DNA from 4 places in the Stappia indica genome. Region 4 is predicted to be linked to each of the others. Evidence: riboswitches for the same ligand, from Rfam matches in the RefSeq annotation. Region 4 holds a riboswitch; each other region holds the start of a gene.

Evidence for each region. A riboswitch is a leader RNA that binds a small molecule or an ion and turns the genes downstream of it on or off. The one in region 4 is predicted to bind cobalamin.
Region 1: it holds a riboswitch for cobalamin, as region 4 does, so the genes downstream of both, GH266_RS22850 (energy-coupling factor ABC transporter permease) here and nrdH (glutaredoxin-like protein NrdH) in region 4, are expected to answer to the same signal.
Region 2: it holds a riboswitch for cobalamin, as region 4 does, so the genes downstream of both, GH266_RS19655 (TonB-dependent receptor plug domain-containing protein) here and nrdH (glutaredoxin-like protein NrdH) in region 4, are expected to answer to the same signal.
Region 3: it holds a riboswitch for cobalamin, as region 4 does, so the genes downstream of both, GH266_RS23100 (DUF1636 family protein) here and nrdH (glutaredoxin-like protein NrdH) in region 4, are expected to answer to the same signal.

Annotation. Positions count from the first base shown of each region.
Region 1 is NZ_CP046908.1:5,022,089-5,029,888, forward strand. It holds gene GH266_RS22825 (bifunctional 5-dehydro-2-deoxygluconokinase/5-dehydro-2-deoxyphosphogluconate aldolase) at 1-625, shown strand, start outside; gene iolD (3D-(3,5/4)-trihydroxycyclohexane-1,2-dione acylhydrolase (decyclizing)) at 622-2,457, shown strand; gene iolE (myo-inosose-2 dehydratase) at 2,494-3,393, shown strand; gene iolB (5-deoxy-glucuronate isomerase) at 3,441-4,247, shown strand; gene GH266_RS22845 (HupE/UreJ family protein) at 4,497-5,114, opposite strand; gene GH266_RS22850 (energy-coupling factor ABC transporter permease) at 5,292-5,975, opposite strand; cobalamin riboswitch at 6,034-6,245, opposite strand; gene GH266_RS22855 (BCCT family transporter) at 7,512-7,800, opposite strand, start outside.
Region 2 is NZ_CP046908.1:4,223,812-4,231,611, reverse strand. It holds gene GH266_RS19655 (TonB-dependent receptor plug domain-containing protein) at 1-1,874, opposite strand, end outside; cobalamin riboswitch at 2,130-2,345, opposite strand; gene rnk (nucleoside diphosphate kinase regulator) at 2,771-3,202, shown strand; gene GH266_RS19645 (GreA/GreB family elongation factor) at 3,372-3,938, shown strand; gene GH266_RS19640 (sulfite exporter TauE/SafE family protein) at 3,979-4,722, shown strand; gene GH266_RS19635 (D-amino acid dehydrogenase) at 4,751-5,998, shown strand; gene GH266_RS19630 (NAD-dependent succinate-semialdehyde dehydrogenase) at 6,078-7,544, opposite strand; gene GH266_RS19625 (ABC transporter ATP-binding protein) at 7,605-7,800, opposite strand, start outside.
Region 3 is NZ_CP046908.1:5,085,750-5,093,549, forward strand. It holds gene GH266_RS23085 (FecCD family ABC transporter permease) at 1-159, opposite strand, end outside; gene GH266_RS23090 (ABC transporter substrate-binding protein) at 163-1,125, opposite strand; gene GH266_RS23095 (ABC transporter ATP-binding protein) at 1,190-2,071, opposite strand; gene GH266_RS23100 (DUF1636 family protein) at 2,068-2,514, opposite strand; cobalamin riboswitch at 2,631-2,879, opposite strand; gene GH266_RS23105 (GTP-binding protein) at 3,196-4,401, opposite strand; gene znuA (zinc ABC transporter substrate-binding protein ZnuA) at 4,999-6,018, opposite strand; gene GH266_RS23115 (ATP-binding cassette domain-containing protein) at 6,207-7,106, shown strand; gene GH266_RS23120 (metal ABC transporter permease) at 7,099-7,800, shown strand, end outside.
Region 4 is NZ_CP046908.1:3,362,864-3,370,663, reverse strand. It holds gene prpB (methylisocitrate lyase) at 1-12, opposite strand, end outside; gene nrdF (class 1b ribonucleoside-diphosphate reductase subunit beta) at 111-1,088, opposite strand; gene nrdE (class 1b ribonucleoside-diphosphate reductase subunit alpha) at 1,096-3,249, opposite strand; gene nrdI (class Ib ribonucleoside-diphosphate reductase assembly flavoprotein NrdI) at 3,246-3,662, opposite strand; gene nrdH (glutaredoxin-like protein NrdH) at 3,671-3,892, opposite strand; cobalamin riboswitch at 3,995-4,188, opposite strand; gene GH266_RS15790 (hypothetical protein) at 4,303-4,518, shown strand; tRNA gene GH266_RS15785 (tRNA-Ala) at 4,720-4,795, opposite strand; gene GH266_RS15780 (TIGR02300 family protein) at 4,993-5,388, opposite strand; gene aroA (3-phosphoshikimate 1-carboxyvinyltransferase) at 5,689-7,044, shown strand; gene cmk ((d)CMP kinase) at 7,041-7,667, shown strand.

The DNA of each region.
Region 1 (7,800 bases), 1.7 Mb from region 4:
TCCGGTGGAGCTGCCCGGCTCGCGGCCGCTGGAGCTGGAGATCGGCCCGGACTACGGCAGCGGCCTTGCCGAATGGCCAGCCGACCATGTGGTCAAGGTCCTGTGCTTCTGCCATCCGGACGACGACGAGGCAATGCGCGCGAACCAGGAAGCGACGGTGCTGCGGCTGGCGCGGGCGGCCCGCGCCAACGGGCTGGAACTGCTGCTGGAGGTGATCCCGTCCAAGGTCGGACCGGTCGGCGACGACACCACGGCGACGCTGATCCGCCGCTTCTACGAGATCGGCGTCTATCCCGACTGGTGGAAGCTGGAGCCCTCCGTCTCCGCCGCCGCCTGGGCGCAGACCTGCGCCGCGATTTCCGAGAACGATCCGCACGTGCGGGGCATTGTCGTGCTCGGTCTCGACGCGCCGATGGAGGAGCTGGAGGCCAGTTTCGCGGAGGCCGCCCGCTTCCCGCTGGTCAAGGGCTTCGCCGTCGGGCGCACCATCTTCTTCGAGGCGGCGCGCGGCTGGCTCGATGGCACGCTTGACGAGGAGGGCGCGATCGCGCTCATGGCGTCGAAATACGAAACGCTTTGCGCGGCCTGGGACCGGGCGCGGGCGGCAGACGGGAGAGCGGCATGACGACGACCATCCGGCTGACGGCGGCACAGGCCGTCACGCGCTATCTCTGCCGGCAGATGAACGAGGACGGGGTGCCCTTCATCGCCGGCGTCTGGGCGATCTTCGGGCATGGCAATGTCGCCGGCCTCGGCGAGGCGCTCTACGGCGTGCGCGATGAGCTGCCGACCTGGCGCGGCCACAACGAGCAGGGCATGGCCCATGCGGCCATCGCCTATGCCAAGCAGCTCGGCCGTCGCCGGGCGATGGCCGTGACCTCGTCGATCGGCCCCGGCGCCACCAACATGCTGACCGCCGCGGCGATGGCCCATGTCGACCGGCTGCCGGTCCTGTTCCTGCCCGGCGACGTCTTCGCGGGCCGCGCGCCCGACCCGGTGCTGCAGCAGCTGGAGGACTTCGGCGACGGCACGGTCAGCGTCAACGACTGCTTCCGCCCCGTCTCGCGCTATTTCGACCGCATCACCCGGCCCGAGCAGCTGCTGACCGCGCTGCCGCGCGCTTTCCGGGTGATGACCGATCCGGCCGAATGCGGCCCGGTCACGCTGGCCTTCTGCCAGGACGTGCAGACCGAGGCCTTCGACTGGCCGGAGAGCTTCTTTGCGCCGAAGGTCTGGCGCATGCGCCGGCCGCAGCCGGACCCGGTCGAGCTCGATGAGGTGGCGCGGCTCCTCGCCAATGCCGAGCGGCCCGTCATCGTTGCCGGCGGCGGCATCCATTATTCCTTTGCGCATCAGGCTCTTGTGCGCTTCGCGGAAGGCCATGGCATCCCGGTCGTCGAGACCCAGGCCGGCAAGTCGGCGCTCGCCTGGGACCATCCGCTCAACCTCGGCTCGGTCGGCGTCACCGGCTCCTCGGCCGCCAATGCGGTCGCCGCCGAGGCCGACGTGGTGCTCGGCGTCGGCACCCGCTTCCAGGACTTCACCACCGGCTCCTGGTCGCTGTTCGCACGGCCGGGCCGCAAGCTCGTCAGCCTCAACGTCTCGCCCTACGATGCGGCCAAGCATGGCGCCGTGCCGCTTTGCGCCGATGCGCGCGACGGGCTGGAGGCGCTGGGGCGGGCGCTTGGAGAGCGGCGTTTCGCGCCCCCGCCGGCCGATCTGAAGCGCGAGTGGATCGCGGCTGTGGATGCGGCGACGGCCCCGCCGCCCGACGGCAACGCGCTGCCGAGCGATGCCCAGGTGATCGGCGCCGTCCAGCGCAATGTCGATGAAAACGCTGTGGTTTTTTGCGCTGCCGGCGGCCTGCCGGGCGAGTTGCACAAGCTCTGGAAGGCCGCCCGGCCGATGGGCTACCACATGGAATACGGCTTCTCCTGCATGGGCTACGAGATCGCCGGCGGGCTCGGCGCCAAGATGGCGCAGCCCGAGCGCGAGGTCGTCGTCATGGTCGGCGACGGCTCCTACATGATGATGAACTCCGAGCTCGCGACCTCCGTGATGCTGGGCCGCAAGCTCATTGTCGTATTGCTCGACAATCGCGGCTTCGGCTGCATCAACCGCCTGCAACGGGCGACCGGCGGCGAGAGCTTCAACAACCTGCTCGACACCGCCCGCCATGTGGTGCCGAGCGACATCGACTTCGCCGCCCATGCCGCCTCGATGGGCGCGATCTCGGAGAAGGTCGACGACATCGCGGGTCTCGAGGCGGCCTTGGTCCGGGCGAGGGCGTCGGAGCGCAGCCACGTCATCGTCATCGACACCGATCCGCTGGCGACGACCGAGGCCGGCGGCCACTGGTGGGACGTTGCCGTGCCGGAGGTCTCGACCCGCGAGGAGGTCCGCTCCGCCCGCGCGTCTTACGAAAATGCCCTGAAGAAACAGAGCCTTGTCGACTAGTCTTCACTCCGCTTCGACCCATTGAAGGCGCAACAGATGATCCTCTACGGCACCAATCCGATTGCCTGGTCCAACGACGACGACCAGAGCCTCGGCGCCCATATTCCGCTCGCAACCTGCCTGTCGCAGGCCGCCGAGATCGGCTTCGACGGCATCGAGAACGGCCACAAGTTTCCGACCGATCCAGCCGAGCTCGCGCAAACGCTGGCGCCGCACGGGCTGAAGTTCGTCTCGGCCTGGTACTCGCTGCATCTGCTGACCCGCTCGGCCGAGACCGAGATCGAGGCCATCGGCGAGCATCTGGCGCGGCTGAAGGCGATGGGCTCGCCGGTGCTGATCGCCTGCGAGACCTCCAACGCTATCCACGGCAATGACGGGGTTGCGGTCAACGACCGACCGCGTCTCGACAGGGACCGGTTCGCCGCCTTTTGCGCCGATCTGGAGAAGGTCGCGGCCCATTGCGCGGCGCAAGGCGTGCCGCTGGTCTACCACCATCACATGGGCACCATCATTGAAAGCGAAGAGGAAATCGACGCGCTGATGGAGCTGACCGGCCCGGCGACGCGGCTGCTGCTCGACACCGGCCACGCGTATTTCGGCGGCGGCGATCCGGCGCGGCTTGCCGCAAAGCACATGGGCCGTGTTTCACATATCCACGCCAAGAACGTGCGTCCGGATGTGATGGCGCAGGTTCGCGAGGAGGGGCTGAGCTTCCTGGAAGGCGTACGCCGGGGCGTGTTCACCGTGCCGGGCGATCCCGAAGGCGGGGTCGATTTCGCGCCGGTGCTGCAGACCGCCGCGGAGCACGACTATTCGGGCTGGCTGGTCATCGAGGCGGAGCAGGACCCGGAGGTTCGCGATCCCGTCACCTACCAGTCGATGGGCCTCAAGGCGCTGAAGGCGCTCGCCCGCGAGACCGGCCTCGACCGGGGATAAGCCGGGGCCGCAAAGCCCGGGCGCAGACAATCAGGGAGAGCGATGCCATGGCCGATCTGCTGGTGAAACCAAAGGGTAAGCACGGCAAGGTGCACGACATCACGCCGCAGAGCGCCGGCTGGTCCTATGTGGGGTTCACGCTCTACCGGCTGGCGCCGGGCGAGAGCGCGAGCGAGGCGACGGGCGAGCGCGAGGCGATCCTGGTGCTGGTCGAGGGACGGGCCGAGCTGAGCGCCGGCGGGGTCTCCTTCGGCGAGCGGGGCGATCGGTTGAGCGTCTTCGAGCGCAAGCCGCCGCACTGCCTCTATGTGCCGAACGGCTCGACCTGGGAGGCTAGGGCGACGACCGAGCTGACGCTGGCCGTGTGTACCGCGCCGGGCAGCGGCGGGCACGAGGCCGGCATGATCGAGAACATCGGTTTCGAGGAGCGCGGCAAGGGCACCAATACCCGCTACATCCATCCCATCGCGATGGAGGACAAGGACGTCGCCGACAGCCTGCTGGTGACCGAGGTTTTCACGCCGCAGGGCCATTGGTCGTCCTATCCGCCGCACCGGCACGACGAGGACAACTATCCCGACATGACCTATCTGGAAGAGACCTATTACCACCGTCTCGACCCGTCGACGGGCTTCGGCATCCAGCGCGTCTTCACCGAGGACGGCAGCCTCGACCAGACGATGGCGGTGTCGGACGGCGACGTCGTGCTGGTCCCGAAAGGCCACCATCCGTGCGGCGCGCCCTACGGCTACCAGATGTACTATCTGAACGTGATGGCCGGCCCCTTGCGCAAATGGCGCTTCAAGAACCACCCAGACCACGACTGGATCGCGCAGCGAGACGCGAAGGCCTAGGTTTAAGAGGCTGATATTCAAACGAAAAACGCCCGGACGAGGTCTCGCTCGCCCGGGCGTTTTCATGCGTGTTCCCGGCCTCGCAAATTTCGAGACGGATTTTGCAAAATTCCGATGCAAACGGCGCGAATTTCGAGAATGCGCTCTCAATCTCGCGAAAACCTGCCTCCGGACCGGGTCACGGGCCGAAAAGCACCCGCTCGAGCGGGTTATCCCCGCTCGGGCTGAGGGCGGTAAAGTGGTGGCCGCTCACCCACCGATGAGCAGGGCGGCACCAGCGAGCGCCGTCAGGCCGCCGAGCACCCGGGTCAGGGCGTGGCCGCGCGAGGAGGCGAGCTTGCCGAGGCCATTGCCGAGCGCGATGCCGGCGGCATGCAGCAGGGCGGTGGCGAGGGCGAAGCCGGCGCCGTAGGCGAACTGGGTTGCCGCGCCGATCTCGCCGCCATGGGCATGGCCGTGGAACAGGGCGAAGGCGGCGACGACGGCGGCCGAGCCGGCAACCGGCAGCCGGACGGCCAGCGCCACGAGCAGGCCGAGCGCCACGACCGAGGCGAGGATCGCCGGCTCGACGAAGGGCAGGGAGACGCCGGCAAGCGCGAGGGCGAAGCCGAGCAGCATGGTGCCGACGAAGGCGGCCGGCACGAGGGCGACAGCGCGGCCGCCGATCTGCCAGGCCCACAGGCCGACGGCGATCATCGCCAGGATGTGGTCGGCGCCGAACAGCGGGTGGCTGAAGCCGGCGGCGAAGGAGCCGTGCTCGCCGGGATTGAGATGGGCAAGGGCCGGCGTCGCGGTAAGCGCCAGGGCGGCGGAGGTCGCGGCGAAGGCGGCGGCGCGGGCGCGCCGGGAAAGGGTGAACCTCGTCATGCAGTCGATCCTTTTCTCAAGTCGATCAGGACGCCCCGGAATGGGTCGCGCCAGTGCTTCGGGTCCTGTCAGGCTTCTCTTTCTTTCAGGCTGTTTTTCAGGTCGCCGGTTCCAAGGTGTTGGAGGCGTGGCCCCGAAAGGAAACCGGCCGCAACGTGCGGCCGGCAAGGCGTGCCGTCAGGCGGCAGCGTGGTAGAGGCGCTGCTGGAAGACGAGGCCGGTGCGGGCCTTGTCGAACAGCTTGGCGCCGGCGAGCACGGCAAGGTCGACCACCGGCTCGACGATGATCACCGTCAGGTAGGCGAGGCCGAAGCTGCCGACATTGGCAAGGTTCTCGGCGCTGAAGCCGCCGCCATAGAGCGCCCAGAAGGCGACCCAGACGACGATGCCGCCCTGGTAGCTGGTCGACAAGGCCAGCGCCTGCTTGTAGCTGACGTCCTTGTAGGCGGTCTTCGCCGGGATGATGTTGCGCGCCAGCAGGCTCATGGCGAAGAGCGGCACGATCAGCGTCGTCAGGTTCATGCCGTATTGCGGCAGGTCGGCCGGCGCGAAGAACAGGCCCTGGGTGAGCAGGCCGAGCGCAAGGCCGATGCCGGCCGGACCGGCGCCCAAAATCAGATAGAGCGTCGAGCCGAGAATGACGTGGACCTCGGACACGCCGACCGGCTTGGTCGGCAGCACCTCGAAGAAACAGAAGACCAGCGCGGTCGCGATCACCGAGCGGACCACCAGGGCGGCAAAGCCCCCGTCGCGGCGTATCGTATCGATCGCCATCTTGCCGATCAGGCCGACGGAGGCGGCAGCGGTCGCCACGCTGAGAAGGATCTTGGCGCCGTCGACGACGCCGGGTTCGATATGCATGTTCAGCCTCCTTGGCGCACCCACCGTGCGCGGAGCTATGGGAAAGACGCGAGAAAGGCTCGCGCCGCGGCCGATGGCAGGTCTCCTGGCTCGCGGTTCATTGCGCCTGTCCACCTTCCCGGCTTGGGGCCAGTGGCATTCGGACAGCGCTCGCCGCTCACAGTTGCGGGGGCAGCCACGGATTCGGTCCCTGTTGGGTACGCCTCGCCGTGTTCCCTTTTCACCCGCGTCCGGCTTTGCCTCGCGGGTACCATCGATCTGCAATGCTAGAGGGCGGGGCGTCGGTGTGACAAGATCAATTTTCGTCCGATCCTGTTCGCAATACGGCGTTTCCCGCCGGGAAATCAGGCAGAGGCGGAAACCATCGGCATCCGCAGCGGGTGCTTGTGGCACTCGACCGTTCCCCGCGTCTTCCCGGACGAGGCCGAAGGCCGACGATCCGGGACCGGGGAGCCGGGGGCGCTTGCGGACGCGCTCGGGCATGGGGGCGGGCACCGTGCCTCTCCGGTTCCGGGTCGCGCTTCGCTTGCCCGGAATGACGCCAGGGGAGGTTGGAGCGAAGAACACCTGCCGGGGTTGCCAATGGTTCCCGGCTCTCCGGCTTCGCCTGCGGCCGGGATGACCTCGGAGGAGATGCAAGGTCATGCCTCCGCCGTCACCCCACCCACCCCACCGAGGTCACCCCGGGCAAGCGTAGCGCGACCCGGGGTCTATTGGTTTCCAGAGCGGACGTGAGGCGGGCGGCACTCGTTCCACCCTCCGCTGTCACGCCTGCGCAGGCAGGCGTCCAGTATCCGCCGGGGCTGATGGCAGCGCGAAGCTAGCCACCACCGGCGTTCCTGCGGCAGCGCTGAGGCCTCGCCCGAACCGTTCGGGGGTACTGGTTCCCGGTCTTCGGCTTCGCCGAAACCGGGACGACAGCCCTTGGGTGAGGCGGACGACGTGCTTTCCTCGCCGAGTTGCGAAAGATCGTCGTCGTCTTCACTGCCGGACTGAGAGACCACCTCAACGATCTGAGTTGATGACAGCCTGAGAAAGTGGCGCGGCCCTGGCTTCCCCTCTGCCGTCACCCCGGCCAAGCGAAGCGCGCGCCGGGGCCTATTGGCTGCCAGAGCGGTTGCGAGGACGCATCGGCGTGGGCGCATCCCCTTTTTGTGCGAGACCACGCGCAAGCCCCTCCGGCGTCTTCCCGGACGGCGCGCAAGCGCCGAGCCGGGACCGGGGAGCCGGGGGCGCTTGCGGACGCGCTCGGGCATGGGGGCGGGCACCGTGCCTCTCCGGTTCCGGCTCGCGCTTCGCTTGCCCGGAATGACGAGAGGAGAGGGAGGAGCGCGGGAGCCGGCGAAACGAAATGCAGGCCGGCGCAGTTCACCCCCCTCTGTCGGCTGTGCCGACATCTCCCCCTCAAGGGGGGAGAGGGGTGCGTGGGGCGGCGGAAAATCAGGCAGAACGACCCGCAGGCGGGCATGAAAAAGGGCGCGGCCCGTCAAGGCCGCGCCCGTTCCCCCTGTGCCCCGAGAAGCGAGGCGCTGTGCGTCAACGCTCCTCGGTCTGCAGACCCTTGAAGATCGCCACGCACATGAGCAGCAGCACGAGCGTGAAGGGAAGACCGGTCGAGATGACCATCGCCTGAAGCGAGCCCAGGCCGCCGCCGATCAGCAGCACGATGGCCACCAGCCCCTCGAAGGTGCACCAGAACACGCGCTGCGGCACCGGCGCGTCGACCTTGCCGCCGGCGGTGATCGTGTCGATCACCAGCGAGCCCGAGTCGGACGAGGTGACGAAGAACACGATGACCAGCACGATGGCGATGGTCGAGGTGATG
Region 2 (7,800 bases), 860 kb from region 4:
AATCCTTGTGAGTTGTAGCTGTAGACTTCCTGGTACTGCTGATCGAGCAGGTTCTCGACCCGGCCGTAGAGCGTGAAATTGTCGGAGACCTTGTAGTCGGCACCGACATTGACGAGGAAATACTCGGACAGCGTCACCCGGGTCTGCGGCGTTGCGCTGATGAACTCGCTGTCCTTCATCCGGCCGTTGAAGATCGTGTCGAGGAAGAGGTTGCCGCGCCCGTCATGGAAGGCATAGGTCAGGCTGAGCGAGGCCGAGTGCTTGGGCCTTCGCACCTCCTGCAGGCCTGTGGGCTCGGTCGCATCGAGATAGGTGTAGGTGCCCTTGGCGTAGAGGTCGGCCAGCAGCTCGACGCCAAGCGACACCTCGATGCCCTGGCGCCGGCTGATGCCCGCCATGTTGGCCGGCGAGGAGCCGACGCCCGGCACCCACGGCGTCCAGATCTCGTCTTCCAGCCGCTCGTTGAAATAGGTCACGTCGGCGACCGCCCGCCCGTCCCAGAACCGTTGCTCGATGCCGATGTCCCAGGCGAAGTTCTTCTCCGGCTGCAGGTTCGGGTTGCCGGTGAAGGTCGCCGGGATGAAGCCGAACTGCTCGGAAAAGGTCGGGTTGGTGACGCCGGTGCCGACGGAGGCGTGGAACCGCGTGCCGGTCTCGTGCAGCTGATAGGCGGCGCTGGCGCTGTAGGTCAGCGTGTCCTTGAACTGGTCGTTGCGGTCGTAGCGCAGGCCCGCACTGAAGAACAGGGCGTCGAGGAACTCGCCGCGATACTCGGCGACATAGCTGGTCAGGTCGCGCTGCTTGCCGGGGATCTGCGAGGGATCGAAGGCGGGAAACGCGTTCTTGTAGTGCTCGCGCTCCCATTCGATGGCACCCGTCAGGCTGTGCTCGGCATCGAGGAAGTCCGGCGTCGCCGCCGTCACCGTCGCCTGATAGCTCAGGTGCAGCCGGCGGTCGTCATTGCCGTTCATGCTGCCGCCGTTGAGGCCGCGGCGCTCCAGGCCGGTGTATTCGGCGCGCGCCTTCTGCACCAGGCGGTCGTCGAACAGCGACCAGGACAGGCCGACGCCGGTGTAGAACTCCTTCGTCGCGTTGTGGCCGGGCGTGTCGATGACGAGGCCTTCGGTCGGCGTCGGCGGCCAGGCGGAGTCCTGGTCGTCCGTGTCCGACTTGCGGTCGACATAGCGGGCGCTGAGGTCGAGGCTCAGGGCGTCGGTGATGTCCCAGTTGAAGCGGCCGTTCAGCGTGGCGTTGCGGTCGCCGTCCTTTTCCGAGCCGAACTGCGAGATGTTGAAACCTTCGTTCTGGCGCCAGGCGCCGGAGACCGCGATGTCGTATCTCTCGCCGCCGCCGCGCACGCCCACATGCCCGGCCACCGTCTTGTCGGTGCCCAGCTCGGTCCGGCCGGTGATTTCCAGGTCGTTGCGGATGCCGCCCTTGGTGGTGATGGCGATCACGCCGGAGCTGGCATTGGAGCCGTAGATGGCGCTTTGCGGGCCGCGCAGCACCTCGATCCGGTCGATATCGGCGACCTGCAGCCCGCCGAAGTCGAACTCGCCGCTGGAGGTCGCCGCCACCTCGACGCCGTCGATCAGCACCAGCACATGGTTGGCTTCCGAGCCGCGGATGCGGATCTGCGTCATGCCGCCATTGCCGCCGGTGCGAGACACGGCAAGGCCCGGCACCTTGCGCAGCGCATCGGCGACATAGCGCGTCTGCGTCGTCTCCAGCTCCTCACCGGTGATCACCGTATGCGCCCGGCCCACGGCCTCGGCGGCGACCGGCGTGCGCCCGGCCGACACGACGATCCGGCGAAGCTGCGTCGGTTCCTCTTCAAAGCCCTGGGCACGGGCATCGCCCGGCGCCGCACCCACGACAGCTCCCATTCCGGCCCCAACCACGGCAGCCAACGGCCCGGCGCGCAAGGCGCCACGCAAAATCGAACTCATCCAGACACACCCCTGACGTGCGCCGAAACGCCCCTCGGCGCTCCGTCGCGATACGGCACGAGCCGGCGAACGCGGGCGCGCCCCCCCGCGCGAAGACGCAAGGAAGCGGCCTGCGGGCGCAGGCGGTTTTCGGGTGTCACCTCAACGGAAAGCCGCGCCTCGACACACCCCGTATCGAAGGTCGGGTGACCGACAGGGGCAGGTCTCCTGGCTCACGGGTCATCGCGGACATTCACCTTCCCAACCCTGCCTTTGCCGGCAGGATCAGTGGCCTTCGAACGTCCACTCTCCGTTCACAGTTGCGGGGGCAGCCACGGTTTCGGTCCCTGTTGGGTACGCCTCACCGTGTTCCCTTTTCATCCGGACATGTCCGGAACCTCTGTCGCCTCGAATGAGAGCGGTTTCGCGCGCCAGAGTCAATCTCCTGTCAATGTCCTGAATGCAGGTGCAGCCGGACGCTGCGTTAGATGACTTCCCGGCGCGGCGGGGCGCGAGGCGCGCTCGCCTGAGCAGGCGAATCCACCCCTTGTCCGGCATCCCGCAAAGCCACGACTTGACTTTCTCCCCGCAAGCACCGACCTTCGGGGGATGTACACGACCGCTCCGCGCCTGCTTTCCATTTTCAGGGTGTGCCCCATCGCGGGACACTGACCCCCGGCTAGGTCGCGTCGCGCCCCGGCCGCGGGGCACAGGCCGGCTCGTCCCCTCACGGGCAGACAGCAGGCCACACAGGCGGCGAACAACTTCCCACAACAGATCATGACCGCTCGACGCGCGCTCTCGTGCGTCGGCGGCCTTACAACATTGCAAGGATGCCGAGAATGGCTCCAGCCACCCAGAAGAAGCGCAAGCCCGCCATCACCGTGACCCGCTCGGACCACGAGCGGCTGTCCGGGCTTGCCGACTCCATTTCCACCCGCAATCCCGCTGTCGCGGATCAGCTGGCGAGCGAGCTCGACCGCGCCCGCGTCGTCGACGACCGGCGCATTTCCGCCGATGTCGTGCGCATGGGATCGCGGCTGCGTTTCACCACCGATGCCGGCGAGGACCGCACCGTGACGCTGGTCTTCCCGGGCGATGCCAATATCGCCGAGGGCAAGATCTCCGTCCTCACCCCGATCGGCGCCGCCTTGATCGGCCTGTCCGCCGGCCAGTCCATCGACTGGACCTCGCTGGACGGGCGCACCCACCGGCTGACCGTGGAGAGCGTCGAGCTCCCCGTCCCGGCCGGGGCCGAGGCCCGGCCGGCATGACTGCCGCCACCGCACCGACCACCGAGCCGAAGCCGCGCGACCGGCTGGCGATTTTCGGAGGGTGTCTCATCGCAGGATCCTAACCCCTGTGCCGCGACTGAACGCGGCCAGGGGAACTCCGATCCGTTTCACCTTTGCCGCTCCGCGGACGGAGCGCTGGAGACCTGCGATGTCCATCGACACCTGCATCCTGACCACCAAGGACTTCACCATTCTCGAGGTGATGCGCGACCGCCGCCGCGGCCGCGAGGACCCTCTCGTGCCGATCCTCAAGCGCAAGATCGAGGCGGCCACCATCGTCTTCCGCGAGGACGTGCCGGAGACGGTCGCCACCTTGAGCAGCCGCGTCACCTATGCCGTCGACGGCCGCACGCCCGACACGCGGGTGATCTCGCACGACCACCTGTCCATGCCGATGGGCATGTTCCTGCCGATCACCACCCGGCGGGGGCTGGCCCTGCTCGGCCTGTCGGAGGGCGAGGAATTCGTTCTGACGGACGCCTCCGGCCGCCAGGAGCGGATCGTGCTGCAGAAGGTGCACTACCAGCCGGAAGCGGCCCGCCGCAGCGGCGGCAATGGCGGCAGCGAGGCCGGCGAGACGGCAGCGCAGGCGATGCCGGAGCCGGCGCGCCGCCGTCCCGTGCTGAAACTGGTGCATGGCGCCCTGGCAGGCGCAGACCGCCATCGCGCCGGCGGATATAACGGGCCGGAAGAGCCCGGCCCCTCGGCTGCCTGAGGGAAATCCGCGCAAGGGACAAGAGAGAGGACACCCACCCATGCTCGACTACATGGTGCTGGCGGCGGCCGCGTTCGCCGCCGGCATGCTCAACACGATCGCGGGAGGCGGCACGTTCCTGACCTTCCCCGCGCTCGTCTTTACCGGCGTGCCGGTGGTCGCGGCCAATGCGACCAGCGCGGTCGCCGTGCTTCCCGGCTATCTCGGCGGCGTCGCCGGCTTTCGCAAGGAGATCGCCGCCCTCGACCGGGCGCTTCTTGCCAAGGTCGTTATCGCCACCGCGGTCGGCGGCTTCATCGGCTCGCTGCTGCTGCTGGTCTCCTCCAACGAGGCCTTCTCGGCCGTCGTCCCCTTCCTGCTGCTGCTTGCAACGCTCGCCTTCGCCTTCGGCGACCGGCTGCAGGGCTGGGCGCGCCGCCGCCGGCTTGCGCCCGGCGGGCCTGTTGGCACGATCCTCGTGTCGATCTATGGCGGTTATTTCAACGGCGGCCTCGGCATCGTGCTGCTGGCGCTGTTCTCGCTGTGGGGCATGCGCGATCTCAACGCCATGAACGGGCTCAAGACCGCCCTCTCCTTCGTCCTTTCCGCCATTTCGGTCGCGACCTTCGCCGCGGCCGGTCTCGTCAGCTGGCCGCAGGCCGTGCTGATGATGGTCGCCGCCACCATCGGCGGCTATGCCGGCGCGCCGGTGGCCAAGGCCCTGCCGCGACAGGCAGTGCGGGCCATCGTCATCACGGTCGGCACGGTGATGAGTATCGTCTTCTTCTGGCGCCTCTTCTCCTGAGGGTGCCGCAACATCGGGCAGTCAAGTCATGAAGGTTCTGGTTCTCGGCGGCGGCGTCATCGGAGTGGCGACCGCCTGGTATCTCGCCCGCGCCGGCCACGAGGTCGAGGTGATCGAGCGCCGCGAGGCGGCAGGCATGGAAACGAGCTTCGCCAATGCCGGCCAGGTCTCGCCCGGCTATTCCGCCCCCTGGGCCGGTCCCGGCGTGCCGCTCAAGGCGCTCGGCTGGCTGACCATGCGGCACGGCCCGCTGGTGGTGCGGCCGAAAGCCGATCCCGCCATGTGGGGCTGGATGCTGAAGATGCTGCGCAACTGCACCTCGGCGCGCTATGCGGTGAACAAGGCGCGCATGGTGCCGATCGCCGAATACAGCCGCGACCTTTTGCGCGCGCTTCGCGAGGAGACCGGCATCGCCTATGACGGGCGCAGCCTCGGCACGCTGCAGCTGTTCCGCTCGGCAAGCCAGCTCGACGGCGTCGCCAAGGATGTCGACGTGCTGCGCCAGTTCGGCGTCCCCTGCGAGGTGCTCGACCGCGAGGGCTGCATCGCCGCAGAACCCGCGCTCGCCCACGCCAAGGCCGATTTCGCCGGCGGCCTGCGCCTGCCGGACGACGAGACCGGCGACTGCCAGATGTTCACCACCCGCCTTGCCGAGATGGCAGCAAGCCTCGGCGTGCGCTTTTCCTTCGGCACGCAGTTCATCGGCTTTTCGCGCGAAGGCAACGAGATCTCCGAGGTCCTGACCTCGAAAGGCACCCGCAAGGCCGATGCCTATGTGCTGGCGCTGGCCGCCCATTCGCCGGCTGCCCTGCGCCCGCTGGGGATCAAGCTGCCGATCTATCCGGTGAAGGGCTATTCGCTCACCATCCCGATCCGCGACGCGGCGCGGGCGCCGGTCTCCACCGTCATGGACGAGACCTACAAGACCGCGATCACCCGTCTCGGCTCGCGCATCCGCGTCGGCGGCACGGCGGAGCTCGGCGGCTTCGACACGGCGCTGCGCCCGGCGCGGCGGGCAGCGCTGGAACATTCCTTCGGCGATCTGTTCGGCGGCAGCGCCGACCCGGCGGAGGCGAGCTTCTGGTGCGGCCACCGGCCGATGACGCCGGACGGCCCGCCCTATGTCGGCCCCTCCGGCATTGGCCGGCTGTTCCTCAACACCGGCCACGGTACGCTCGGCTGGACCATGGCCTGCGGCTCGGGCCGGGTGATCGCCGATCTGGTCGACGGCCGCGCGCCGGAGATCGACATCGCCGCCCTGTCGCTCTCGCGCTGAGCGTCAGCCCGGCGGACATGAAAAAGGCGGCCCGACATCTGCCGGGCCGCCCTTCCTGTTGCTTGCGTGCGCTTCGGCCTCAGCCGATGCCGCCGATGCACAGATACTTCAGCTCCAGATAGTCCTCGACGCCGTGGCGCGAGCCCTCGCGGCCGAGGCCCGACTGCTTGATGCCGCCGAAGGGCGCGACCTCGGTCGAGATCAGGCCGGTGTTGATGCCGACCATGCCGCTTTCCAGCGCCTCGGCCACCCGCCAGACCCGGGCGAGATCCTTGCTGTAGAAGTAGGAGGCAAGGCCGAACTCGGTGTCGTTGGCCATGGCCACCGCCTCCGCCTCGTCCTCGAAGCGGAACAGCGGGGCGACGGGACCGAAGGTCTCCTCGCGCGCCACCGCCATGTCGCTGGTCACGTCGGCGAGCACCGTCGGGCGGTAGAACGTGCCGCCGAGCTCGGCGCGCGCGCCGCCCTCCAGCACCCGCGCGCCCTTGGCCAGCGCGTCGGACACGTGTTCCTCGACCTTCTTCAGCGCCGCTTCGCTGATCAGGGGACCGACGGTCACCCCCTCCTCGAAGCCGTTGCCGATCTTCATGCCGCGCACCTTCTCCGCCAGCTTCGCGGCGAAGGCGTCGTAGATGCCGGACTGGACGTAGATGCGGTTTGCGCAGACGCAGGTCTGCCCGCCGTTGCGGTACTTGGCGATCAGCGCGCCCTCGACCGCCGCATCGACATCGGCGTCGTCGAAGACGATGAAGGGCGCGTTGCCGCCGAGCTCCAGCGACATCTTCTTGATCGTGTCGGCGCACTGCTTCATCAGGATCCGCCCGACGCGGGTGGAGCCGGTGAAGGTGATCTTGGCGACCTTCGGATTGGCGCAGAGCTCCTGGCCGACACCGGCCGAATCCGACGAGGGCAGCACGTTGAAGATGCCGGCGGGCACCCCGGCGCGCTCGGCCAGCACCGCCATGGCGATGGCGGAGAGCGGCGTCAGCTCGGCCGGGCGGGCGACGAAGGAACAGCCGACGGCCAGCGCCGGCGCCACCTTGCGGGCGATCATCGCATTGGGGAAGTTCCACGGCGTGATCGAGCCGACGACGCCGACCGGCTGGCGGATGACGACGATGCGCTTGTCGGCCTGGTGGCCGGGGATCGTCTCGCCGTAGATGCGCTTGGCCTCCTCGGCGAACCACTCGATGAACGAGGCGCCGTAGAGGATCTCGCCGCGCGCTTCGGCGAAGGGCTTGCCCATCTCGGCGGTGAGGATGGTGGCAAGATCGTCGGCATTCTCGACCATCAGGTCGAACCAGCGGCGCAGCACCGCCGCGCGCTCCTTGCCGGTCTTGGCGGCCCAGGCGGGCTGTGCCGCATGGGCCGCATCCACCGCGCCGGCGACGTCGGACGGACCGAGATCCGTCACGTTTGCCACCAGCTCGCCGGTCGCCGGGTTGTAGACCGGGAAGGTCTTGTCGCCGTCGATCCAGCGTCCGTTCACATAGGCCTGCGTCTTCAGCAGGCCGGGGTCCTTCAGGGCGAGGGGATTCTCAGCCATGCGGGGTCGTCCTTTCTTCGTATCCGTGCGGGGGCAAGGCCCGCATCGGGCCTTGCGCCGTCAGATGCCCAGATAGGCCTTGCGAATGCGGTCGTCGTGCAGCAGCTCGCGCGCCGAGCCCTCGATCTCGATGGAGCCCGAGGACATCACATAGGCGCGTTCCGCGCTGTGCAGGGCCAGCGAGACGTTCTGCTCGACGAGCAGCACCGTAACGCCGGAGCGGTGAATGTCGAGGAAGCGCTGATGCATTTCCTCC
Region 3 (7,800 bases), 1.7 Mb from region 4:
GCGCAGGTCCATGACGATGCGCGCCGTCGGCCCGTCGCCGCCGGCCAGCGCGTCGATCACCGCGCGCACCGGCAGCGGCGTCGAGCCGATGGCAACGGCGGCCACCAGCAGCGCGATGACCGCGAGCAGGCTTACCGTCAGGACCAGCGCCAGCCGCATGGCTCAGAACGCCTCCGGATGCATCGCTCGGGCGAGCCGCTCGATGCCCTCGATGTTCGCCGGTCCCGGCGTCAGTTCCTCATAGCGCAGAGGCAGATAGCGGGCGTTCTTCACAGCTTCGGTCTGGCTCATCACCGGATGGGCTTCCAGGAAGGCGCGCAGCTTGTCCGCCCCGCCGCCGTCCTGGTAGTCGAGCAGGATGATGAACTGCGGGTCGGCCGCCGCCACCGCCTCCCACGAGGTGGTGCCCCAGCTGGTCTCCATTTCGGCGGTGACGTTGCGCCCGCCGGCCGCCTCGATCATTGCCGTCGGCATGGCGAAGCGCCCGGCGGTGAAGGGCTTGTCCTCGCCGGAATCGTAGAGGAACACCTTCATCTCGCGGTTCTCGCCGATGCGCGCGGCGAGCTCCGCCATCCGCGCTTTCCAGCCGTCCACCAGCGCCTGCGCCTCGGTCTCCTTGCCGAAGATCGTGCCGAGCCGCAGCATGTCGCCATAGAGCAGGTCGAGCGAGGCTTTGGGCCGCGCCTTGTCCAGATGGACGCAGCTTTCGGTGAGGATCAGCGTCTTGATGCCGTGCGGCGCCAGCGTGTCGGGGGTAACGTCGCCGCCCGGCTTCATGCCGTAATACCAGCCGGCGAAGAACAGATCCGGATCGGCGGCAACGAGATTTTCCAGCGTCGGATATTTCGGCGCGATCTCGGGGATGTCGCCGCGCTTGCGGTCGAACGCCTCGCTGGTCTTGTACCAGCCGCTGATGCCGCTGACGCCGACCATGCGGTCCTGCAGGCCGAGCGCGAAGGCCATCTCGCTCATGTTGATGTCCTGCACCACGATGCGTTCGGGCGCCGCCTCGAAGGTCAGCGGCGTCCCGCAATTGTCGACGGTGACGGGAAAGGCGAGGGCCGGCGCGGCGAAGGCCATCGCGGCGGCGAACAGGGACAGGCGCTTGAGGCCGGAACGGGTCATGGGGGACAGACTCCTGGTGAGGATGAAAAACCGTGAAAACTCTGGAAAAAGGTGAGGGCGCGGCTCAGCCGCGCGTTGCCACCGCACGCAGATGCGGAGCACCGGGTGCGGCTGGTCGGGGTGCCTCTCCCGGCAGGGTTGCGGCGCCGAACCGCCCTTCGATCGGGATGTCCAGCACGCTGATCTGGCGGGCCTCGACCGGATGCTGCATCCGGTGCATGTCGACGCTGAAGACCGCGCGCACCCGCTCGCTCGACAGCACCTCGACCGGGTGGCCGTGGGCGACCAGCCGTCCGTCCTGGATCAGCGCCACATGGCTGGCGAAGGCTTCGATCAGGGTGAGGTCGTGCAGGGCCGCCACCACGGTGATGCCGAGGCCGGAGACGAGGCTGAGCAGCTCGCCGCGCGCCAGCGGATCGAGATGGTTGGTCGGCTCGTCCAGCACCAGGATGCGCGGGCGCTGGCAGACGGCGCGGGCGATCTTCGCCCGCTGGCGTTCGCCGCCGGAGATCTCGCCCATGCGCCGGCCGGCAAACCGCGTCAGGTCGGCCAGCGCCAGCGCCTCGTCGGTCGCCCTGGTGCTCGCCTCGCGCCCGCCGGTGCGGTGATGCGGCAGCTGGCCGAGCGAGACATATTGCGAGACGGTCAGCCGGTCGCAGCTTTCCTCGCTCTGGCCGACATAGGCGATGATGCGGGCGCGCTCGGTGATAGGCACGTCGCGATACGGCTTGCCGCCGAGCCGCATCTCGCCGCCGGTCGGTTCGCTCAGCCCGGCGATCAGCCGGATCAGCGTCGACTTGCCGGCACCATTGGGCCCGGCGACGACGAGGATCTCGCCGTCATGCACATGCAGCGTCAGGTCGGAGAGGAGCGCATCCGCGCCGCGCGGCCGGTAGCCGACCTTTTGCAGCTCCAGCACCACCGGGGTTCCGCTGTGATGGCTCATGCGCTGTCCCTCCGCCCCGGCACTCCGGGGGCGAAAGCGGGCAGGGCGGGCATGCGCGCCAGCGTCTTGCCCTTCAGCCCGTCCGGGCGCTGCAGCGAGGAGCACCAGCCGTCCTCGAGCTCGGCATATTGCCGGGCGAAGGCGACAAGCGTCTCCACGTCGCGCGCCGGCTCGATGTCGCCAAAGAGATAGCTCGCCTTGCACTCGGCCTGATAGGCGACCGTGCAGGGGCGCGAGCAGCCGGCCATGCAGGCCGCGCCCTCAACGCTCACATGCGCCAGACCGTTTTCGGCAAGCGCCGCGTTCAGGGTCTCGATGAGGTCCGCACCCGGGCGCGCGCGCGTTTCCGGGTCCCGGCAGGTGGTGCATACGGTGATGCAGTGCCGGCGCATTTCAGGCGCTGCCTCCATGCGGCGTTCGCCGAGCGCGAGATCATGCGCCATGGCGCTGCCCCGCGCGTTCGGCCGCAAGGTTCGGCAGGCTGCGGACAAAGACCCTGGATGGGCGGAAGATGGAATCGTTGCGTGTCATGGCTACCTTCCCGGAACACCCCGTCCGGTCGTCGTTGCGGGAGATGGCAGGTCTCCTGGCTCGCGGGTCCGGCCCGGCCGCGCCTTCCCGCCCGGCTTCGGGCAGTGGCATCGTGCGGCTGGGCCTGGGCCATTCGTCCGGTAAAGGACGTCGGCCCCGGCCGCTTACAGTTGCGGGGGCAGCCACGGTCTCGGCCCCTGATGGGTACGCCTCACCGTGTTCCCTTTTCATGCCTCTGGCGGTTCGGCCGTCGGCAACCATCGCCGCCAAACTGGCAGATGACGGGGACCGCTTCAAGGCCAATCACCCAAAGCCATCGTCGCTGGTTCAGGTCGTGGACTCATAATTGTGCCGGAAACGGCGTCCGGTCGGGCAAAGATATGCCAGGAGGATCGCGAGGGCCGGGGCAGGTCCCCCGGCCGAGCGGTCCGACGCCGCAGATCGCAGCTCGACCGACGCCCTTCGGGTATGCCGGAACCCGCCGGCAACAGCGTCGCAAACCCTTGAAAACCTGATGGTTTCCTGCGGTCTTGCTTCTTGTATCCGATCGGGTTCGGGCATACCGTTTCTCGTCAGAATTATGAGTTCACGACCTAGGCCGCCGCGCTGCCCCAGGCGGGGAAGGGGTCGTCGAGCCCGGTCCAGCGCTCCGGATGGAAGCCGGTGTCGGCGACCAGTGCCGCGTCGAGCTCGGCCCGGATCGCCGCTTCATCCATGCCGGCGGTGCCGATGAAGACGATCTCCTGCCGCCGGTCGCCCCACACGGGATGCATGTAGGGCTCCATCGCCCGCCGCCAGTCGGGCGACTCGGGCCAGTGCTGGCGCGGCACCGCCGACCACCACAATCCGCGCTTTTCGGTGGTGACGAAGGCGCCGGCCTGGCTGATCTCGCCGACGAACTGCGGCCGCGTCGCCAGCCAGAAGAAGCCCTTGGCGCGGATCACCCCCGGCCAGCTCTTGTGCACGAAGCGGCTCAGCGCGCGCGGGGCGAAGGGCCGGCGCGCCCGGTAGACGAAGGAGCGGATGCCGTATTCCTCCGTTTCCGGCACATGGTCGGCAAAGCCGTTCAGCTCCTTGAACCACAGCGGATGTTCATGCGCCTTTTCGAAGTCGAAACGGCCGGTGCCCAGCACGTCGCGCAAGGGGACCGCCGAGCGGTCGGTTTCCATCACCACCGCGTCCGGGTTCAGACCGCGCACGATCTGGCGCGCGGCTGCAAGGTCCTGCGGGCGGGCATCGCTCACCTTGTTGAGGATGATCGTGTCGGCGAACTCGATCTGGTCGACGAGCAGGTCGACCAGCGTGCGCTCGTCCTCCTCGCCGAGCGATTCTCCCCGCTCTGTGAGGAAGTCGGTGGAGCCGTAGTCCTTCAGGAGGCTTGCCGCATCCACCACCGTCACCATCGAGTCGAGCCGCGCCACGTCGCTCAGGCTCTCGCCCTCCTCGTCACGGAACTCGAAGGTCGAGGCGACCGGCAGCGGCTCGGAAATGCCGGTGGATTCGATCACCAGGTGGTCGAAGCGGCCTTCTGTCGCCAGCGCCTGCACCTCGCGCAACAGGTCCTCGCGCAGCGTGCAGCAGATGCAGCCATTGGTCATCTCCACCAGCCGCTCCTGGGTTCGCGAGACGTTGCCGCCGCCCTCGCGCACCAGGCTGGCATCGATGTTCACCTCGCTCATGTCGTTGACGATGACGGCGACCCGCAGCCCCTCGCGATTGTTGAGGATGTGGTTGAGCAGGGTCGTCTTGCCGGCGCCCAGAAAGCCGGACAGGACGGTGACGGGGAGGCGATTGTCCATCGCGAAAACTCCTGGTTGACGGCGGGCAGGCGGAGGCTGCCAGCGCCGGATTGGCTTATTATGTTATTACATAACATTGCTTGACCGAAAGAATGGCGGCCGGAACCGCCACGATCTTCTATTCCCACGGCCGTACCCTTGGGCACGCGGAGCGCGCGCCGGAATGACAACCTGAGAGAAGGGCACGGCCTCGCATCCTCTCTGCCGTCACCCCGGACGAGCATCGCGAGATCCGGGGCCCATTCGTTCCCAGAGCGGTTGCGAGGACACGCCGACGCGCGCCCACGCTCCGCCTGTCGTCCCGGTTTCGGCGCAGCCGAAGACCGGGATCCAGTAACCCCAGGTCGTGCGGCCCGAGCCGTGACGTCGCCGCGAGCGCCCCTCGCCGAGGCTGGGGAACTGCTTGCGCAAACCTGCCCATCCCGGCGGATACTGGATACCTGCCTTCGCAGGTATGACAGCCGGGGAGACCGCCAACGCCCTCCGCCTCACGCTTGCTGCGGGTGCCAATGGTTCCCGGTTCTGCGCTTTGCTTGACCGGGATGACATCCTGAGAGAAGGGCACGGCCTCCCATCCCCTTGGGGGAGGGGAAAGCCTCAGCCGTTGCTGCCAAGGCACTGTTCCATCGAGCTGGCGAGCCCGTCGATCAGGCCGAAATAGAGGTCCGGCCCGTCGGCAAGCTCCGCGCCCAGCGGGTCGAGCACGCCCGAGCGGGCCTTGGTGCCCTCGGTCACCACCTGGATCAGCTTCGGCTCGAACTGCGGCTCGGCGAAGACGCAGGTCGCGCCCAGCTCGCCGATGCGTGCCTTGATCTCGGTGACGCGCTCCGCGCCCGGCATCACTTCCGGGCTGACGGTGATCGAGCCGGAGGCGGTCACGCCGAAGCGCTTCTCGAAATACTGGTAGCCGTCGTGGAAGACGATGAAGCCCTTGCCGCGCAGCGGCGCCAGCCGCGCGTCGATGTCGGTGCGCATCGTCTCGATCCGCTCGACGGTCTTGGCCGCATTGGCCTCATAGGCAGCGGCGTTGTCCGGATCGGCTGCCGACAGCGCCTCGGCGATCTCGCTCACCATGGCCTTGGCGTTTTCCGGATCGAGCCAGATATGCGCGTCGAAGGCGCCATGGGCATGCCCGTGCCCGTCGTCATGCCCATGCGTCTCGTCATGGTCGTGGCCGGCATGGTCGTCGTGCTTGTCCTCGTCATGGTCGGCATGTCCATGCTCCCCCCCGTGCTCCCCATGATCATGGCCCTCGAACGCGCCGCCCTCGCGGAAGGGCAGCTTGACGAGGCCGTGCGCGTCGATCAGCTCGATGGACTTCGCGCCGGTGCCGATGGTCTCGACCGGCTTTTCAAGGAAGGCCTCCAGCTCATGGCCGATCCAGAAGATCAGGTCGGCCTCCTGCAGCGCCCGCGCCTGCGAGGGGCGCAGGCTGTAGGTGTGCGGCGATCCGGCGCCCTCGATGATCAGCTGCGGCTCGGCCACACCCTGCATCACCGAGGCGACGAGCGAATGGACCGGCTTGATCGAGGCCACCACCTTCGGTGCGGCATGCCCTGCGGCACTCGTCGCAACCAGCAGCGAGGCGGACAGCAGCAGTGTGCGGGCAAGCGTCATGATCGTCTCCGTATCGGCTGACATGTTATAAGATTACATTGTTGCGTTACGCTATAACGTGTGAGATACAGACGGGCAAGCCCCTGTCGGACCCTCTGTCGAAAAAACTCCCGCACTGCGAAACGCGCGGGACTTGCCCGCCGCGCGGGAGCATTGGAGGATGGCCGCGTGAATCAGGACCCAGCCCCATGTTGACGACCCCATCGAGGCCCGCCGGAGAGGATCTCGTCCGCCTTACCTCGGCCGGCGTGTTCCGCGACGGCCGCTGGCTGGTGCGCGGCGTCGACCTGGCCGTGCGCCGGGGCGAGATCGTCACCCTGATCGGGCCGAACGGCTCGGGCAAGTCCACCACGGCCAAGACCGCGCTCGGGCTCATCGCCCCGAGCGAGGGCAGGGCGGAGCGCTGCCCCGGCCTTGCCGTCGGCTATGTGCCGCAGAAGCTCAGCATCGACTGGACGCTGCCGCTCACCGTCGAGCGGTTCCTCTCGCTCACCGGCCGCATTTCCTCGCGCGAGACCGACCGCGTGCTGGAGGCGACGGGCATTCCGCACCTGCGCCGCGCCGAGATGCGCAACCTGTCGGGCGGCGAGTTCCAGCGCGCGCTGCTCGCCCGCGCCATGGCCCGCAAGCCGGACCTTCTCGTCCTCGACGAGCCGGTGCAGGGCGTCGACTTTTCCGGCGAGGTCGCGCTCTACGATCTCATCCGCCGCATCCGCGACGACATCGGCTGCGGCATCCTCTTGATCTCGCACGACCTGCATGTGGTGATGGCGGCAACCGATCATGTCGTCTGCCTCAACGGCCATGTCTGCTGTCAGGGCGCGCCGAAGGCGGTCGCCTCGAGCGAGGCCTACCGGCAGCTGTTCGGCGCCCGCGCCGATGCGACGCTCGCCGTCTACGAGCATCATCACGACCACACCCATCTGGCGGACGGGCGGGTGATGCATGCCGACGGCAGCATCACCGAGCATTGCCACCCGGACGACGGCCACCACCATCACCACGACCACGATCATGATCACGACCATGACCATGATCACGGGGCAGGGGGCGCTGCCGCATCCCCGGCCGGAGGGCGCCATGCTTGACGACTTCTTCCTGCGCGCCCTGATTGCCGGCGTCGGCGTCGCGCTCGTTGCCGGGCCGCTCGGCTGCTTCGTCGTGTGGCGGCGGCTCGCCTATTTCGGCGACACGCTTTCGCATGCCGCGCTCCTCGGCGTGGCGCTGGCCTTCCTGATGCAGGTCAACATCACGCTCTCGGTCTTCACCGTCTCGGTGCTGGTCTCGCTGGCGCTGCTCGGCCTGCAGCGCCGGGCCTCGCTCTCGTCGGACGCGCTGCTCGGCCTGCTCGCCCATTCCTCGCTGGCGCTCGGCCTCGTCGCGCTCGCCTTCATGAGCTGGGTGCGCATCGACCTGATGGGCTTCCTCTTCGGCGACATCCTCGCCGTGTCGAAATTCGACATTCTCGCCGTCTATGTCGGCGGTGCTGCGGTGCTGGCCGTGCTGGTCATGATCTGGACGCCGCTCTTTGCGGCGACGATCAGCCGGGAACTGGCCGAGGCGGAGGGCTTGCACCCCGACCGGGCCAACCTCATCTTCATGATCCTGCTGGCGACCGTCATCGCCATCTCGATGAAGATCGTCGGCGTCTTGCTGATCACGGCGATGCTGATCATTCCGGCCGCCACCGCGCGCCGCCTGTCCGGCGGACCGGAGCAGATGGCCGTCATTGCGGCCCTTGTCGGCGCCATTGCCGTCGTCGGCGGCTTGTTCGCCTCGCTG
Region 4 (7,800 bases):
CAGGTATGTCATGGTATCGCTCCGTTTCCGGCCCGCATGGTGGCACGGCTTGCAGCCCGGTGCAGCCGGGCATTTCAGAAATCCCGGCCTTCTCAAAAGTCCCGGCCTTCTCAGAAATCCCAGTCGTCGTCTTCCGTCGCGACCGCCTTGCCGATGACATAGGACGACCCCGACCCGGAGAAGAAGTCGTGGTTCTCGTCCGCGTTGGGCGACAAGGCCGCCATGATCGCCGGGTTCACCTTGCACAGGTCGTCGGGGAACAGGGCCTCGAAGCCCAGGTTCTGCAGCGCCTTGTTGGCGTTGTAATGCAGGAACTGCTTCACGTCCTCGGTCAGGCCCAGCGGATCGTAGAGGCTTTCGGTGTACCGGCTCTCGATCTCGTAGAGATCGAAGATGAGAGAGAAGGCGAAGTCCTTCAGCTCCTGCCGCCCGGCCTCGTCGAGCCGCTCCAGACCGCGCTGGAACTTGTAGCCGATATAATAGCCGTGCACCGCCTCGTCGCGAATGATCAGCCGGATCAGGTCGGCGGTGTTGGTCAGCCGTGCCCGGCTGGACCAGTGCATCGGCAGGTAGAAGCCGGAATAGAACAGGAAGCTCTCCAGGAAGACGCTCGCCACCTTCTTGCGCAGCGGGTTCGCGGTCGCGTCGTATTCATCGAGGATCAATCGCGACTTCTGCTGCAGGTGGGCGTTTTCCTGCGACCAGCGGAACGCCTCATCGACTTCCGGCGTCGAGCACAGGGTCGAGAAGATCGACGAGTAGCTGCGCGCGTGAACCGCCTCCATGAAGGCGATGTTGGTCAGTACCGCCTCCTCGTGCGGGGTGATCGCATCGGCCATGAGCGCAGGCGCCCCGACCGTGTTCTGGATCGTGTCGAGAAGCGTGAGGCCGGTGAACACACGGATGGTCAGCAGCCGCTCGGCGTCCGTCAGCTGGGACCAGGACTGGATGTCGTTGGACAGCGGCACCTTTTCGGGCAGCCAGAAATTGACCGTCAGCCGGTTCCAGATTTCCAGGTCCTTGTCGTCCTGCAGGCGGTTCCAGTTGACCGCGCGCGGCACTGCGCGCCGGGGGATGATGGCGTTCATGTCTTCCTCACAGCGAACAAGAAACACAGCCCTGGACCTCGGTTCCCTCGAGGGCCATCTGGCGCAGGCGGATGTAGTAGATGGTCTTGATGCCCTTCTTCCACGCATGGATCTGGGCGCGGTTGATATCCCGCGTCGTCGCCGTGTCCTTGAAGAACAACGTCAGGGACAGGCCCTGGTCGACATGCTGGGTCGCGACCGCATAGGTGTCGATGATCGCCTCGGCACCGATCTCGTAGGCATCCCGGTAGTATTCAAGATTCTCGTTCGTCATGTAGGGCGCCGGGTAGTAGACGCGGCCGATCTTGCCCTCCTTGCGGATCTCGATCTTGGAGGTGATCGGGTGGATCGAGGAGGTGGCATTGTTGATGTAGCTGATCGATCCCGTGGGCGGGACGGCCTGGAGGTTCCGGTTGTAGAGCCCGTCCCGGATCACCGTCTCCCTCAGGCGGACCCAGTCCTCGCGCCCCGGCACCTCGACGCCGAACCGGGCGAAGAGCTCGCGCACGGTCTCGGTCTCGGGCAGCCAGACCCGGTCGACATACTTGTCGAAGAACGAGCCGTCCGCATAGCGCGAGGCCTCGAAGCCGGCAAAGCTTCTGCCGCGCTCGCGCGCCAGCGCGCTGGAGGCGCGCAGGCAATGGAAAAGCACGACCGCGAAATACACATTGGTGAAGTCCAGCCCTTCGGGGCTGCCGTAGTGAATGCGCTCGCGCGCCAGGAAGCCGTGCAGGTTCATCTGGCCAAGGCCGATGGCGTGGCTTTCGTCGTTGCCGCGCCGGACCGAGGGTACGGATTCGATCGCCGACATTTCCGACACGGCGTTCAGCGCGCGCACCGCGGTTTCCACCGTGGCGCCGAGATCGCCGCCATCCATCGCCCTGGCGATGTTGAGAGATCCCAGATTGCAGGAAATGTCCGTTCCAAGGTGGCGATAGCTGAGGTCGTCGTTGTAGGTCGACGCCTCGTTGACCTGCAGGATCTCCGAACACAGGTTGGACATGGAGATCCGCCCGGCCACCGGGTTGGCCCGGTTCACCGTGTCCTCGAACATGATGTAGGGATAGCCGCTCTCGAACTGGATCTCGGCCAGCGTCTGGAAGAACTGGCGCGCATTGATCTTCTTCTTGCGGATGCGCGGATCGTCGACCATCTCGTGATAGGTCTCGGTCACCGAGATCTCCGAGAAGGGCCGGCCGTACACCCGCTGAACATCGTGCGGCGAGAAGAGATACATCTCCTCGTTCTTCTTCGCGAGTTCGAAGGTGATGTCGGGAACGACCACGCCCAGCGACAGGGTCTTGATGCGGATCTTCTCGTCGGCGTTCTCGCGCTTGGTGTCAAGGAAGCGCAGGATGTCGGGATGATGGGCATGCAGGTAGACCGCGCCTGCGCCCTGCCGGGCGCCGAGCTGGTTGGCGTAGGAAAAACTGTCTTCCAGCAGCTTCATCACGGGGATGACGCCGGACGACTGGTTCTCGATGCCCTTGATGGCCGCGCCGTGCTCGCGGATGTTGGTCAGCATCAAGGCGACGCCGCCGCCGCGCTTGCTCAGCTGCAGCGCCGAGTTGATGCCGCGCCCGATGGACTCCATGTTGTCCTCGATGCGCAGCAGGAAGCAGGAGATCAACTCGCCCCGCTGCGCCTTGCCCGCGTTGAGGAAGGTGGGTGTCGCCGGCTGGAAGCGCCCGGCAAGGATCTCGTGCATCAACCGCACGGCGAGCGCCTCGTCACCGCGCGCCAGGGTCAGCGCCACCATCACGACACGGTCCTCGAGACGCTCGAGATATCGCTTTCCGTCGCGGGTCTTCAACGTGTAGCTGGTGTAGTACTTGAAGGCGCCGAGGAAGGTCGGGAAGCGGAACCTGACCGCATAGGCCTCGTCCCAGATCCGGCGCAGGAATGCAGGCTCGTAGCCGTCGAGGACATGGGCCTCGTAATAGCCCTCCTCGACCAGATAGCGCAGCTTCTCCTCCAGCGAGTGGAAGAACACGGTGTTCTGGTTGACGTGCTGGAGAAAATACTGGCGCGCGGCCATGCGGTCGGCATCGAACCGGATGCGTCCCTGCTCGTCGTAGAGGTTCAGCATCGCGTTCAGGGCGTGATAGTCGAGCCCCTGCCATTCGGCGGGCACGGCCTTCGCGGGAGCGGCGTCGCTCACGTCGCGGTCGAGAGTTGCGTTTTCCAAAACCTGTCCAGTCCTTCCCTGACCCGGTCGAGATCGCTCGCCGTTCCGGCCAATTCGAAGCGATAGAGCAACGGCACGCCGCACTTGCGGGCGATCACGTCACCGGCCAGCGCGTAGAGCGCGCCGAAGTTGCGGTTGCCCGACGCGATGACGCCGCGAAGATGCCCGCGGGCGTCCGCGTCGTTGAGGAAGCGGATCACCTGCTTGTGGACGGCGCCGCGCCCCTCGCCGTCGGCATAGGTCGGGGTGACCAGGACGAACGGCGCGTCCGGCATGGGCATGGGATCGGCCGGCGACACGGGGATGCGCTCGGCCGCAAGTCCCAGGGCACGGACGAACCGGTCCGTATTGCCCGACCGCGACGAGAAATAGATCAGCCCGCCCATGGGCTTGCTCAGGCGAGCGCGGCGATCTTGTCTGGCCGGAAGCCGGCCCAGTGCTCGTCGCCCGCCATGACGACCGGCACCTGGCGATAGCCGAGCTCGCTCACGCGGGCCATGGCCTGCTCGTCCAGGGTAAGGTCGACAAGGTCGAACGCCAGCCCCTTGGCCGAAAGGGCACGGGTCGTCGCGGTGCACTGGACGCAGGCGGGTTTGGAATAGACGGTGATGCTCATCGGGAGTCCCTCGATCTCTGCCTGATGCGGGCGGCAGGGACAGGGACGCGAACAGTCGCGGCGAGGCCACGACCGTACGACGCCTCCGGGCCCACCGACCGGGTTCGTTACAAGGTCCTGGCAGGTCTCCTGGCTCGCGGGTCGTTGCCTTGGTCCGTCTTCCCGGGACCCGGTGGTCCCAGTGACATGCGTGGACGTCGGCTCGCCGCTTACAGTTGCGGGGGCAGCGCCGGACTTGCACCGGCTTCCCTTTTCATCCGCGCCGAATCGCGGACACCATGACAACACGATCTAGGCATGCCCAGCGCCTTGCGGTCAATATCTTGTATTCCGAACCCCACACCTCACGCGATATCGGGCCACCCGCCGGCGCCCGGCAGCGACCTGCCGCAGCGTGTTCCTCTGATGGGGTGTCGCCGGCATGGCTTTCGGCCTGCGCCGTCCTGACGACGACCGCCGGCGGCGGCGTTCCGCTCACGTCGGCGGACGGCAAGGCGGTCGCCAACGGCGCGCCGGGCAGCTTCACCACACGGCTGCACGCCGCCTACTGGACGCTGCGCGAGGAGGGCACGATGGGCGATCCCGTCGACTATTCCGCCGACAACCCGCAGGAGTGGCTCGGCTGAACAGGGGGCCGGGCGCGCGCCGTGACGCGCCCCGAACGCCGGCGGAGGGAGGGCGGAGCTGCCGGACGGAAAACGGCGCTGCATCGCTCGCGCGACCGACCGGGATCCGCGGGATCCGGCGACGCAAACGGCACAAGCAGGCGAACAAGCGCCTGCTCTGATCGTGCGATTTTATCGGATTTTCAGATCGAGGGGGAAGACTGGTGGAGCCAAGCGGGATCGAACCGCTGACCTCTTGAATGCCATTCAAGCGCTCTCCCAACTGAGCTATGGCCCCGTCTTCCAGTGTCTTGTCCGAAGCCCTTGGCCGGAAACCTCCGGGACCTTCCTGCTTCAAACTGTCCGGCGACGCTTGGGTTCGTCTTGCCGGTGCGGGCGGAAAATACGTCTTCCGCCCCTCAAGTCAAGCGGAATAATCCGCTTTCCCGAACAGGCCCTGAGGAAAACTTTCAGGGCCTGTGGACAACGCCGATTTCAGCGGTCGGTGTCCTCGTCGTCGCGCTCGAGCACGATGCCCGGCACGTCGTCGTCTTCCTCGTCCTCGTCGTCGATGAAGACGTCGTCGGCATCGTCGTCGGCGATGTCCTCGTCGACCTCGTCATCGTCGATGGCGACGGCGGTATCGCCTTCGGCCTCCGCATCGGCTTCCTCGAGGCTGACCATCTCGGCACCCTCGTCTTCCAGCTCGACGTCGTCCTCGTCCTCCTCGACCACGGCCGCAGCCTTGGCAGCGGTCTTCGCCCGCATCGCCTGGGCCACGATGAACACCGTGCCGCACTTGGGGCAGGTGATCGGATCGCGATTGAGGTCGTAATATTTCGTGCCGCAACCGCCGCACAGCCGCTTGGTGCCAAGATCGGGTTTTGCCACGTTTCCAACCCTTGTCTGCAGATAATCGGGCGTTCGCTTAAAGGCTACCCGGCTTCCTGTCAAAGCCTAATCCGCCCTGCTTCGTCAAACGCTTTATGGACCCGCCCCACCGCACTCCCCAGGGCACTCCCCCACACACTCCCCGGGGCATCTCCCGATGCGTTCCCCGATGCGTTCCCGCAAGCGTGTCGGAAGGGGCCGTCACCGGACGCTCGAGGGGCAACACCCACGGTGACGTATCGGTTCCAGCATGATACGAGGGGCAACGCAACAGTCGGCTTCAAGCTTTCGGAATCCAGCATGTCCCAATCCACCGCCGCAAGGCCGCTGACGGCCCGCTCCGGCGCCTCGCTCAAGGGCCGGGTCACCGTGCCCGGCGACAAGTCCATTTCCCACCGGGCCCTGATGCTGGGCGCACTGGCCATCGGCCGGACCACGGTGTCCGGCCTGCTGGAATCGGAGGACGTGCTCAACACCGCCGCCGCCATGCGCGCCTTCGGCGCCCGCATCCAGCGCGATGCATCGGGCCTGTGGAGCGTCGACGGCGCCGGGCTCGGCAGCCTCGTCGAGCCGGAGACGGTGATCGACTACGGCAATGCCGGCACCGGCGTGCGCCTTGCCATGGGCATCGCCGGTACCCATCCCATTGCGGCCACGTTCACGGGCGACGCCTCGCTGGTGAAGCGGCCGATGGGCCGCGTGCTGGAGCCCTTGCGGATGATGGGAACGCGGGTGATCTCGCGCTCCGGCGACCGGCTGCCGCTGTCGGTGCACGGCCCCGGCACCCCGGCGCCGATCAGCTACCGGGTGCCCGTGCCGTCAGCGCAGGTGAAGTCGGCGGTGCTGCTGGCCGGCCTCAACGCGCCGGGCCAGACCACGGTGATCGAGCCGATCCCCACCCGCGACCACACCGAGCGCATGCTCGCCGGCTTCGGCGCGACCATCCAGGTCGACCATGACGACGCCGGCGGCCGGGTGATCACCGTCACCGGCCAGGGCGAGCTGCAGCCGCAGGACGTCACCGTGCCGGCCGATCCCTCCTCGGCCGCCTTCCCCATCGTCGCAGGCCTGATCGTGCCGGGCTCGGATGTGACGGTCGCCGACGTGCTGCTCAACGAGCACCGCACCGGCCTCCTGACCACGCTGCAGGAGATGGGCGCGGATCTGGAGATCACCAATGTCCGCGAGACCGGCGGCGAGCGGCTGGGCGATGTGCGCGTGCGCCATTCGAAGCTGAAGGGCGTCGAGGTGCCGGCGAGCCGCGCGCCCTCGATGATCGACGAATATCCGGTGCTGGCCGTCGCCGCCGCCTTTGCGGAAGGCACGACGACCATGCTCGGGGTGGAAGAGCTCAAGGTGAAGGAATCGGACCGTCTTGCGGCGGTCGCCGCCGGCCTTCGCGCCAACGGCGTCGAGTGCGAGGAAGGCGAGAGCACCTTGCGGGTGCACGGGCGCAAGGGCCCGATCGGCGGCGGCACCGTCGTCACCCATCTCGACCACCGCATCGCCATGACCTTCCTGGTGCTGGGCCTTGCCGCCGACCGGCCGGTCACGGTCGACGACGGCGCCGTGATCGCCACCAGCTTCCCGAGTTTCGAGGCGTTGTTCGCAGAGCTCGGCGGCGACATCCGCGAGACGGGAGAGCAGGCCGCATGATCATCGCCATCGACGGACCTGCGGCCTCGGGCAAGGGCACCCTGGCGCGCCGGCTGGCGGACCATTACGGCCTGCGCCATCTCGACACCGGCCTTACCTATCGCGCGGTTGCGGCCGCGCTACTGGCCCGCGGGCTGCCGCTCGGCGACGAGGCGGTGGCGGTGGCGACGGCGCGCAATCTCGATCTCTCCCGCCTCGACCGCGACGTGCTGTCGGCGCACGAGATCGGCGAGGCGGCCTCGCGGATCGCGGTGCTGCCGGGCCTGCGCGAGGAGCTGGTGCGGGCGCAGCGTCGCTTTGCGCAGGAGCCGCCGGGCGCCGTCCTGGACGGGCGCGACATCGGCACGGTGGTGTGCCCGGATGCGGATGTGAAGCTCTATGTGGTGGCGAGCGCGGCCGAGCGTGCGCGGCGGCGCACCCAGGAGCTCCTGTCGAAGGGGCAGGAGGCCGACTATGCACGAGTGCTGGCGGATCTGGAGCGGCGCGACCAGCGCGATGCCGGCCGCAGCGTCGCCCCGTTGAAACCGGCGGACGATGCGGACTTGCTCGATACGTCGGAAATGGATATAGAAACCGCGTTCAAGGCGGCTGTGGATATCGTCGATAGCGTGCACGCAAGGTAGCGGTCACGAGATCGGCGCTTTTTCGCATCGCTCGCCCCGAGCCGGAGGATCTGCCCTCGCGCAGGTTTCCGCGCCCATCGGCCTCATGGTCCGGCTCGCCCGGGACCGGCCGGGCGAAGACTGGCGGATCGCG